3 regions of the Arthrobacter sp. PAMC25564 genome follow, and region 3 is predicted to be linked to each of the others. Evidence: riboswitches for the same ligand, from Rfam matches in the RefSeq annotation. Region 3 holds a riboswitch; each other region holds the start of a gene.
What was found. A riboswitch is a leader RNA that binds a small molecule or an ion and turns the genes downstream of it on or off. The one in region 3 is predicted to bind cyclic di-AMP.

Region 1 (3,268 bases), 1.7 Mb from region 3:
GCGGTGGAACCGCCGACACCGAGGATGACCTCGTAGCCCTCCGGGGCGCGGAAGAACTCGCCGAGCCCGTTCCGGATAGAGCCGACAAGGTTCTTGACGGGTGCCTGGCGGTGGGAGGTCCCCAGCAGCGTCGCCGACGCCGCGGAGAGGGCCTCCATCTGTTCCGGACGGACCTTGGAGGGTCCGGCGCCGAACCGTCCGTCCTTGGGCAGGATGTTTGCGGGAATCGTGATGCTGGTGTCGCTCACAGTGGCTCCATTTTTCGGCTGGTACGTAGCGTGGCTTGGGAGGTGCTTGGCTGGCGTGGCTGCAGCGAAGCCTCCCTTTCATTCTGCCTGACTGCCACGCGGTGGCGGGAAAAGGCTCCGTCACAGTCCGGTCATTCCGGTCATTGAGACGCCGGCCGGGGCCCAGCCCGGGGACAGCCGGGCGGCCGCAAGATTATCTGGAGTAATTCAAAATAGGCTAAGCTGTCCTGCGAACGTACGGCGGATCTCGCCAGGGCGCATCCTGCACGCGGTACGGTGGGAATGACGCAAGGACGGCGCTCGAGGAGCTGAGCTGAATGACGGATCTGATTGATACCACCGAGATGTATCTTCGGACCATTCTGGAACTTGAAGAAGAAAACATCGTCGCCCTCCGCGCCCGGATCGCCGAACGGCTCCGCCACTCCGGACCCACCGTCTCCCAGACCATCGGGCGGATGGAACGCGACGGCCTCGTCGTCGTTTCCGGCGACCGGCACCTTGAGCTGACGGAAACAGGCCGGAAACGCGCCGTCGAAGTCATGCGCAAACACCGCCTCGCCGAACGCCTGCTGGCCGACGTGATCGGCCTCGACTGGGCCTACGTCCACGAGGAGGCCTGCCGCTGGGAGCACGTGATGAGCGAGCGGGTCGAGCGGCGGATCTTCGACCTGCTCAACCAACCGACCGTCTCGCCCTACGGAAACCCGATCCCCGGTCTTGCCGAGCTCGGCGGGCTGCCGTCCCACGCCTACACCGACGGGGTGGTGAACCTGCTGGAAGCCATGGCTGGCTACGGCGCCGATTCGCGGGTCACCGTCAACCGGCTGGCCGAGCCCATCCAGGTGGAACCTGAACTCCTGGTCCAGCTCGATGAAGGCGGGATCAGGCCGGGCGCCCTGATTTCCCTGGAGCGGGTGGGGGAGTACATCTCGGTCCGTGTGGCGGACATCGAGGGCGCGCTGGAGCTGCCGCCCGAAGTGGCCGCCCATGTGTTTGTTACCGTCGCCTAACCGGGCCAATCGTTCAGCTCATGGGACGACCCATGAGTTGTGCACAACGGAGATAACAGAGTCATTACCGGTCGGTTTAATCGCCTATAGTTAAGGCCCAGTACCGATACCAAAGTGTTATCTGATCCGAAGCCGAGCCCTGCCAGCGGATCAGCGGCAGAACCACTTTCTGGCAGGGGCGGGGGAACCACTTCCGGCTGTTTCTTCAACAGCCTCGGGGTGAAGTCCGTCAGCAGCATGCACGCTCCACCGAGGGGCCTCTTGGGTGCCCCGGTGCCTGGTGCTTGCCACGGCGGGCCGGGTCTTTGATCTCTCTGACCCGAATCCGACAGCTAACTCCGCAGGCTCTCCAGAGAGGAACCGTCCTTGACCACCCAGACCACCAGGGGCCGTCGCCGCGCGATCGGTCCCGCTCCGGAGCAGCGCCCGGCAGCCGCCGTTCAGGCTGACCGCCCGCGGGATGCGCACCGTGATGAACGCCGCGGCCGCCGCAGCCCGTTCCGCCAGGTCACGGACTTCGCTGCTGCCAGCGGAGTCGGGCAGAAGGCCGGAATCGCCCTCGCCGCCACGGGCCTGGTCCTGACCGTCACGGTCCCCGTCACCGGTCCGGCGATGGCAACGAACGCCGGCGCTCCTGCCGGCTCGGTCTCAGCCGCAGCCCAGCCGGACGTCACTGCCGCTGCCGCCGCCAAAATCGACTTCAGCCGCACGGCCGTCAGCACCAAAGGTGATCCGGATGGAAAACTCAAGCAGCTGTTGAGTGCCCAGTCCGTGGGCACCATTACGCGCGCGGCGTCGGCCGGCACCCTGGGTGCCCCGTTGGACCAGATGATCACGGCCTCGCCCTTCGGCTACCGCGTCAGCCCGATCACCGGGGGCGCGGGCGAGTTCCACCGCGGCCAGGACTACGCGGCCCAGTGCGGAACCTCCGTCCATGCAGCAGCCAGCGGCACCGTGACCTTCAACGGATGGCACCCGTACGGCGGTGGAAACCGGGTGGTGATCGACCACGGCAACGGCTTGGAGACCACCTACAACCACCTGTCCTCGTCTTCCGTCCAGGTCGGCCAGAAGGTCTCCCGGGGCGACATCATCGCGCTGAGCGGCACCACCGGCGCCTCCACCGGCTGCCACCTCCACTTCGAAGTGATGGTCAACGGCGACGTCGTTGACCCCCTTGGCTGGCTCTAGCCAAGACGATGGGTCACTCTCGCATTCTTGTGACACGCCGTGATCTGAATGTGACATTGCATCCCGACTCCTGTACCGTATGAGGTACGCCAACTTTTCCGAAGTTGGCGCTCTTGAGTGGATTGCCTAGCTCTGCCACCGCTCAAGGTCCGTTCGCATTACATCGTCTGGCAGGGGCGGGGGAACCAATTTTGGTCTTCGCAAGAAGGCCTTGGGGTTAAGTCGCAAAGCTTCCCAGGAAGCGGCGCGGCCGGGTGACTCCCATCCGAATCCGACAGCTCACCTCGCAGGCATTGGGAGAGGCTACTTTCGTGTCTTCACGCCACAATGCTGCGCGTCACCGCGCCGGCGCGGCTCTTACGAGCCCGCTGAAATCCAATTCCCGTGCTGCCCTTGGCGGCGCCCGGAATGGAGCCCGCACCGCCGTTCCGATCTCTACCGTGACCGGCCCGCAGGCCAAGCACCTGCATGCAGTTCCCGCTTTTGGCGCGTCTTCGCAGTACACCCTTCGCTAAGTAACCCATTCGGGGCGATCCGGCGTACCCCCAAGATGCCGGAGCGTCCTCAGCTCGCGCCCAAAAAGCGCGATCCAAGGATCACGAAAGAGAGAACTTAATGACTACTCGTGCAAATGCACGGCACCGCGCCGAGGTCACCAAGACCAACTCGCTGGCTGTCATTGCCAAGGCTGTCGGCGAAAACGCTGGCGGCATGGGTCGCCAGGCTGCAGTCATCGCTGCAGCATCCGGCCTGGTCCTGACCAGCGGCATTGCAGCCAACGCTGCTGAGACCAACGTCCAGCGCGAATCCACCTCC
Region 2 (3,268 bases), 1.8 Mb from region 3:
CGGGAATTGTGTGCCAGCCGGGTCCCGACGGCGAGGTCGGAGTGTCCTGAAATCAGCGGGGCGAGCAGGGGCCCCAGCGCCGCGAGATCGGTGGACAGGTCCACGTCCATGTAGGCCAGGACGGGCGACGGCGAGGCGAGCCAGACTTTCCGCAGCGCGTTGCCGCGGCCCTTCTCAGCAAGATGGACCACCGTCACCTCGCGCAGTTCACGGGCCACGCGTTCGGCGGTCTTGAGGGTTCCGTCCGTGCTGGCGTTGTCCGCCACGGTGATCCGGAAGCTGTGCGGGAATGTGCCCAGCAGGTAGGCGTGCAACCGGCGCAGGCAGGCTTCCAGGTCCCGCTCTTCGTTGTAGACCGGTATGGTCACGTCCAGCACCGGCAGGGTGGTGCGGGTGTCGATGGGGGAGCGGCGGGTGCCCGGCCCCGCGATGGGTCCTGCAACGGGTCCGGCAGCCAGTGCCGGCCCGGCGGCGGGAGCCGGAATGTCCGCCGTCGCCGGCGGCTGCGACAGGGTTCCTGTGGCCTGGTCTGTGAACGTCATTCCTCCACTGTGACGCCCGCTCTTATGAAGGCTTTAGTGCCAAGCTGTGCAAGGGCTGTGGAAGTCCGCCGGTCGTGGCAACTGCCGGCACACCGGAGGCCCCGCATCGCGCGGATGCGGGGCCTCCGGTTGAGGGGCTGGCTGTGCCCGGTTTAGTACCAGTTGTTGGCGTAGTGGAAGTTCAGGGCGCCGCAGGGGGAACCGTAGCGGGTCTTGACATACGTCAGGCCCCAGTTGATCTGGGTCCGGTAGCTGGTCAGGTAGTCGGCGCCGGCGCTCGCCATCTTCTCGGCAGGCAGGGCCTGGACCACGCCATAGGCGCCGCTGCTGGCGTTGGTGGCGGTTGTCCTCCAGTCGGATTCCCGGGTCCACAGCTTCATCAGGCACTGCATCTCGCCGGGAGCCCAGCCGTAGCTGCCCACCTGCACGGCGGCGTAGGCCTGCGCCCCGGCCGGGTCATCGACGGCGACGGGGGGTGCCGGTGCCGGTGCCGGCGCTGCTGCGGGTGCCGGAGCAGGCGTGGGTGCCGGCGCTTCCGCGGGCTTCACCTCGGAGGACTGGGGTGCGATGCTGCCGCTGGCGGGGGCAACGGGCTGCGCCGCGATCTGGACCTTCTCGAAGTTCAGCTTGGGCAGCGGATCCGCGCTGGGGATGGACTCCTCGGCGCTGGTGGCGCCGGTGGCGCTGGCATTCCAGCGGGCGGTATCGGCGGCCTGCCCGGCGGCGCCGACTCCGATCAGCACCGCACAGGCTGCGGTCACGACGGCGGCGCGGCGGCCGGTGGATCCGATGCCGGCGGCAAACCGGGACAGGGCTGAAGCGGGCTTGGCTGGCTCGGCGCGGTGGCGCGAGGCCTTGGACCGGGATTTCCGGACAACGCCCGCAGGGCGCGGTTGTACCTTGAATTCAGTCATGATCGCCTCTCAACGCCGGTGGAGTTAGCTGTCGGGTTCGGATGAGAAATCCGGCCGCACGGAAGATCACGTGTCGGCTTCACCCCAAGGGTGCATGCATGCAGAATGCCCGGGAACTCTGGGTCCCCCACCTCTGCCTGGTCCAGCGGAATCCGGGAAGCGGCAGAGTTTGGCGTCCGTCCGGATATGCGGCCCCAATGGCGGCCGCACTCGAAAAACCCTACCGGAGTTGAGGGATTAAGTCACGTTTCGATAACAGAAACCGCGACGGCGGTGCGTCGGCTTGCGCCCAGCGCCCGCCACATCGTCACCGGGGGGCGGCAGGCGGAGCCGGTGGAAGGCGGACGGCGAACTCCGTCCGGCCCGGCCGGGAGGTGACCTCGACGGTTCCGCCGTGGGCCTCCACAATCGACTGCACGATGGACAGACCCAGTCCGCTGGTCCCCTCGGCGGTAGGTGCCGGTGCCGGGGCCCCGCCGGCCGGCCCTGCTCCAGCGCGGGCGGGTGCCCCCGAGGTGACCGGCGCACCCGCCCGGGCGGCCGCCGCTGCCGTCGTCACCGCAGGGTTCTTCCGTGCCGCGTCGGCCCGAGCGAAACGGGCAAAGACCCGGTCAATGAACTCGGGCGCGATCCCGCTGCCGTTGTCCGTCACCGTCACCACGGCGCTGCCGTCGGCCGAGCGCATCACGCCGGTGACCACCTTCGTCCCGGGCGGGGTGTGCTTACGGGCATTGGAGAGCAGGTTGGCCAGCAGCTGGTGGAGCTGGGCCGCATCGCCGCGGACCACCACGGGCTCTTCCGGCAGCTCCAGTTGCCAGACGCGGTCCGGGGCTATGACCTTCTCATCGCTGACCGTCTCGATCGCCAACTGCGTGAGGTCAACATCGCTGAGCTTGAGCGGCTGGCCCTCGTCCAGCCGCGCCAGCAGCAGCAGGTCCTCCACCAGCGTGGTCATCCGCAGGGACTGGCTCTGCACCCGGGCGAGGGACTTCTCGCCGTCCGGCGTGAAGTGCTCAGTCATCCGCATCAGCTCGGTGTACCCGCGGATGGCGGTCAGCGGGGTGCGCAGCTCGTGCGAGGCGTCCGCCACGAACTGGCGCACCTTCATCTCGCTGTGCTGCCGCGCCTCGAGCGCGTTGGAGACGTTGTCCAGCATCTGGTTCAGCGCGTAGCCCACACTGCCCACTTCCGTTCCGGGATGGGCGGCCGACGCCGGAACCCGCACCGCGAGTGCCACCTCACCGGCGTCGAGCGGGAGGCGGGACACCTTGGTGGCCACCTCGGACAGCTGCTCCAGCGGTTTCATTGTCCGGCGGATCAGGGCCGTGCCGGCGAGGCCGATCAGCACGAGGCCGCCGGCGGACACCACCACCATGGTCCAGACCAGTGAGGCCAGGGTGTTCTCCTTCTCGGCCAGCGGAAGCCCGGTGATGATCACGTCGCCGTACGGTGCCTGGACGGCCGTGAGCCGGTAGGCGCCGGCGGACAGCGTGCGGTCCACCGGGATGCCGTTCGGTGCCAGCGCGAGGAGGACGTAGTCGTCGTCGGGGGACAGGCTCTTGCGGGTGGCGTCCTCCGCGAGGAAGCCGGCGCTGCTGACCGCGCCGCCCAGGATCCGGGCGTTCAGCGTGCCGACGCCCTGGCCGCGGGCCTCGAGGGGGTCGGGGCGTCCGCCGGTCCCGCCGGGCAGGGGCCGGCCGAATTCGCGTGCACGGGACGACGCCTGGTCCAGCTGGGTATCGAGCTGGCGGGTGAGGAAGAGGTCCATGGAGGCATAACTGAACAGGCCGACGGCGCCGCAGATCGCCACGA
Region 3 (3,268 bases):
CTGGGCAGGATCCGGGAAGATGCGGCCACCCTGACCGGGATCGTCAACGAACTTCTGCTGGCCGCGACCGGCGCCGCGCCGGACCGTTCCACGGAACCGGTGGAGCTGGCCGACGTCGCCGGGTCCGTCACCGAGAGCCTGCAGGAACTGTCGTCACGGCATGACATCCGTCTCGCCTTCTCCGACGGCGGCCGGCCGCTGGCCCGGATCGACCGGAACTCGCTGCGGCGGGCTGTGCTCGCCCTGGCGGACAATGCCCTGGCCCACACGCCGTCCGGCGGGAGCGTCACTATCAGCACCGGGGTGGAGCGGAACCATGCGGTTATCAGCGTGGCGGACACCGGGCCCGGAATCACGGGCGTGGACCAGGCCCGGATCTTTGACCGCTTCGTCCGGACCCCCAGCCCGGATGGAACCCGCGGGCAGCGAAGCTTCGGCATCGGACTGGCGCTGGTCCGCGAGATCGCCACGGCCGCCGGCGGCACCGTCGAGGTGGCCCGGACCGGGCCGCAGGGTACAACCATGAAGCTCACGCTTCCGCTCGCGGGGCGCTAAGAGCGGGGCTTCAGGGGCTTCAGGGGCAGAGTGGCTTCGGGTGCGGAGCTTGCCCGGTCCACACGAAAAGGCCGGTGATCAGCCGCCCCCAAGGCAGCTGATCACCGGCCCCTCCACACGCCGTTCAGTCAACGTGTCAGCCGTGCGTAGGCTTAGGCACGGACGAAGGTCACGCCGCCGGTGGCCGTCAGCCAGGACAGCGGGTGGACGATGGTGGAGTTTACGCCGTTCATACCGCCGCTGATGACCTGGCCGTTGCCGGCGTAGATGCCCACGTGGCCGGACTGGACCACCATGTCGCCCGGCTCGGGCGTTGCCACGACGGTGCCGTAGTTCAGGAACTGCATGGGGCCAAGGTCCCCGACCGGCTTGCCGGCGGCGCCGAGGGCTTTCTCGACCATGGCAGTGCAGTCCTGCGTGATGCCCAGCTGGCCGTAGGCGGCGGCGAGCATGGCGGCGTTGAGGCCGCCGGCTGCCGGAGCGGCGGCGGCCGCCGGGGCTGCCTTGACCTGCACCGTGGCCTTCGGAGCCGTGGGTGCCTGCGCCGCGGCGGCGGGGGCAGCTGCCGCGGCGGGGGCGGGCTGTGCGATCACCGGAGCCGCCGTCGAGCTGACGGCCGGGCGTTCGAAGCTGATCCGGACGCTTGAGTCCGCGATGAGCGGCGCGCCGACCTGGCCCTTGACGTCAACGGACGACGCCGGCACGGAGTTGCGTTCCGCGGGTGCTTCTGCGGCGTTGGCGGCCATGGCCCCGCTGAGGACCAGGCCGGAGGCTGCGGCGATGACGGCGGCGTGGCGGCCGATGGTGCCTGCCTTGCCGGTGATTGCGGATGAACGTGCCGAGCGCCGCGTGGTGTGCGTGGCAGTGCTGCTGTGCGAATTGACGGTGTCTGAAGACATGGCTGTAGCCTCTCCCAATGCCTGCGAGGTGAGCTGTCGGATTCGGATGGGAGGCACCCGGCCGCACTCAGGCCCGCGGCTGCAGGCTGTGCGGCTTCACCCCAAGACCTGTATGACAGCAGGTCAAAAGTGGTTTCCCCGTCTCTGCCGGACGTTTGCTGCGAGATGCCCCGAGGCCGCGGCAGAGTTAGGCAATCGGCTGGGGAGTGCCCGTATCGGAGACAACAGGCACTTAACAACCGTACGGGCGCAGCGGCCAAATGTCACATTAAGGTAACGGCCATGGGGTGGAATCCATGGGGATCCCGGGGGAATCGGGCCCGATTCCGTGGGCCGCCGGGGGCCCGGGCATAGGATGATGCCATCAGCGATCCCGAAGCGGAGGCCCGAAATGACCAGCCACTGTGTCGCCATCTGCCAACTGAGTGATCAGCCGCAGGACGACTTCGACGTCAACACCGAGCTGTTGATCCTGGAGGGGAAAGAAGTCCATGTCCTGACCTGGGATGCCGAACCCCGGGATGGCGGCTTTGACGCCCACGTCCTCAATGACAGGGTGGACGCCCTCGGGTTCATGGTGGTCACCGACTGGGAGTTCCTGGACGGCAAGGCCTACGCGGTGGTGGAGCGCCGGCCCCAAGACTAGGCCCATGATTTACGGAGCCGCGGAAAGAAAGCGTTTGCCGGGTGACCGCACTAGGCTCAGTCCATGGCCAAAGACTCCAAGAGAAGCGATGACACGGCATCAGTGATCTGGCTCCCCGAGCCGGAGGAACATGACTACCCGGCTGCGGAGAGCTACCTCGCACTCCTGACCGATGGTGCCGGTGCCGCCGCGATCGTGCAGTCACTGCGCAATGCCCCGGTGACGCATCAGCTCGCGAAAGACATCCTGCGCGCCTCGGGGCTGCCGCTCCTGAGGCCGGACAACCCGCACGTCGCCGCGGATCTGGCCAAGATCGCCGCCGGCAGGAAGCTTTCGCCGGTACTGCTGGTCCGCGGAATTCTCCAAGCCGGCATCCCGGCCCAGATCGCCGACGGGTACCACCGGGTCTGCGCTTCCTACCTGACAGACGAGAACACGCCCATTCCGGTGAAACTGGCAGATATGGGAACCCGGGGTGCTGCCGGGCCGGGCGTGCGGTGACGTTCCTGTCCCTGGCGCTGATCGCCGTCGTCGCCCTCGCGGGACCCCTGCTGGCGCTGCCGGTGCGCTGGAGACTTCCGGTGGTCCTGGGTGAGTTGCTGGCAGGCATCGTGATCGGACGGACGGGGCTTTCGCTGGTCGACGCCGGCGATCCCACCTTCAGTCTGCTGGCAAACATTGGCTTTGCCCTGATGATGTTCGTCGCCGGAACCCATGTGCCGGTCCGGGATCCGCAGATCCGCTCCGCACTCGGGAAGGGCTTCGGCCAGGCCGCCGCCGCCGGGTTCGCCGCCGCCGTCGTTGGAACCGGGATGGGCCTGGCCTTCGGGACCGGGCACGCCCCTTTGTATGTGGTGCTGCTCGCGTCCTCGTCCGCGGCCATGGTCCTGCCGATTGTCGATTCCCTGCGCCTGGGCGGCCCGAAGGTGGTGGCCATGACCGCGCAGGTGGCCATCGCCGATGTCGCCTGCATAGTCGCGCTGCCGCTGGCCCTGGATCCGCCGAACGCGGGCCGCGCCGCACTCGGGGCGCTCGCGGTGGGTGCGTGCGCCATTGCGATCTTTTTCGTCCTTCGCTCGCTGGAGCGCAGCGGCGCCCGCCGGCGCATGCATCGGCTCTCGGAAAACCGCAAGTTTGCCCTGGAGTTGCGGATCCAGCTGGTTCTGCT

Region 1: it holds a riboswitch for cyclic di-AMP, as region 3 does, so the genes downstream of both, E5206_RS18800 (M23 family metallopeptidase) here and E5206_RS11355 (hypothetical protein) in region 3, are expected to answer to the same signal.
Region 2: it holds a riboswitch for cyclic di-AMP, as region 3 does, so the genes downstream of both, E5206_RS00365 (hypothetical protein) here and E5206_RS11355 (hypothetical protein) in region 3, are expected to answer to the same signal.

The regions. Positions count from the first base shown of each region.
Region 1 covers NZ_CP039290.1:4,087,579-4,090,846, reverse strand. The annotation lists gene serC (phosphoserine transaminase) at 1-248, opposite strand, end outside; gene E5206_RS18805 (metal-dependent transcriptional regulator) at 566-1,261, shown strand; cyclic di-AMP (ydaO/yuaA leader) riboswitch at 1,382-1,623, shown strand; gene E5206_RS18800 (M23 family metallopeptidase) at 1,628-2,452, shown strand; cyclic di-AMP (ydaO/yuaA leader) riboswitch at 2,576-2,759, shown strand; gene E5206_RS18790 (NlpC/P60 family protein) at 3,068-3,268, shown strand, end outside.
Region 2 covers NZ_CP039290.1:79,224-82,491, reverse strand. The annotation lists gene E5206_RS00370 (bifunctional glycosyltransferase family 2/GtrA family protein) at 1-542, opposite strand, end outside; gene E5206_RS00365 (hypothetical protein) at 695-1,456, opposite strand; cyclic di-AMP (ydaO/yuaA leader) riboswitch at 1,456-1,614, opposite strand; gene E5206_RS00360 (HAMP domain-containing sensor histidine kinase) at 1,764-3,268, opposite strand, start outside.
Region 3 covers NZ_CP039290.1:2,435,172-2,438,439, reverse strand. The annotation lists gene E5206_RS11360 (HAMP domain-containing sensor histidine kinase) at 1-555, shown strand, start outside; gene E5206_RS11355 (hypothetical protein) at 708-1,454, opposite strand; cyclic di-AMP (ydaO/yuaA leader) riboswitch at 1,459-1,655, opposite strand; gene E5206_RS11350 (hypothetical protein) at 1,846-2,100, shown strand; gene E5206_RS11345 (hypothetical protein) at 2,164-2,601, shown strand; gene E5206_RS11340 (cation:proton antiporter) at 2,598-3,268, shown strand, end outside.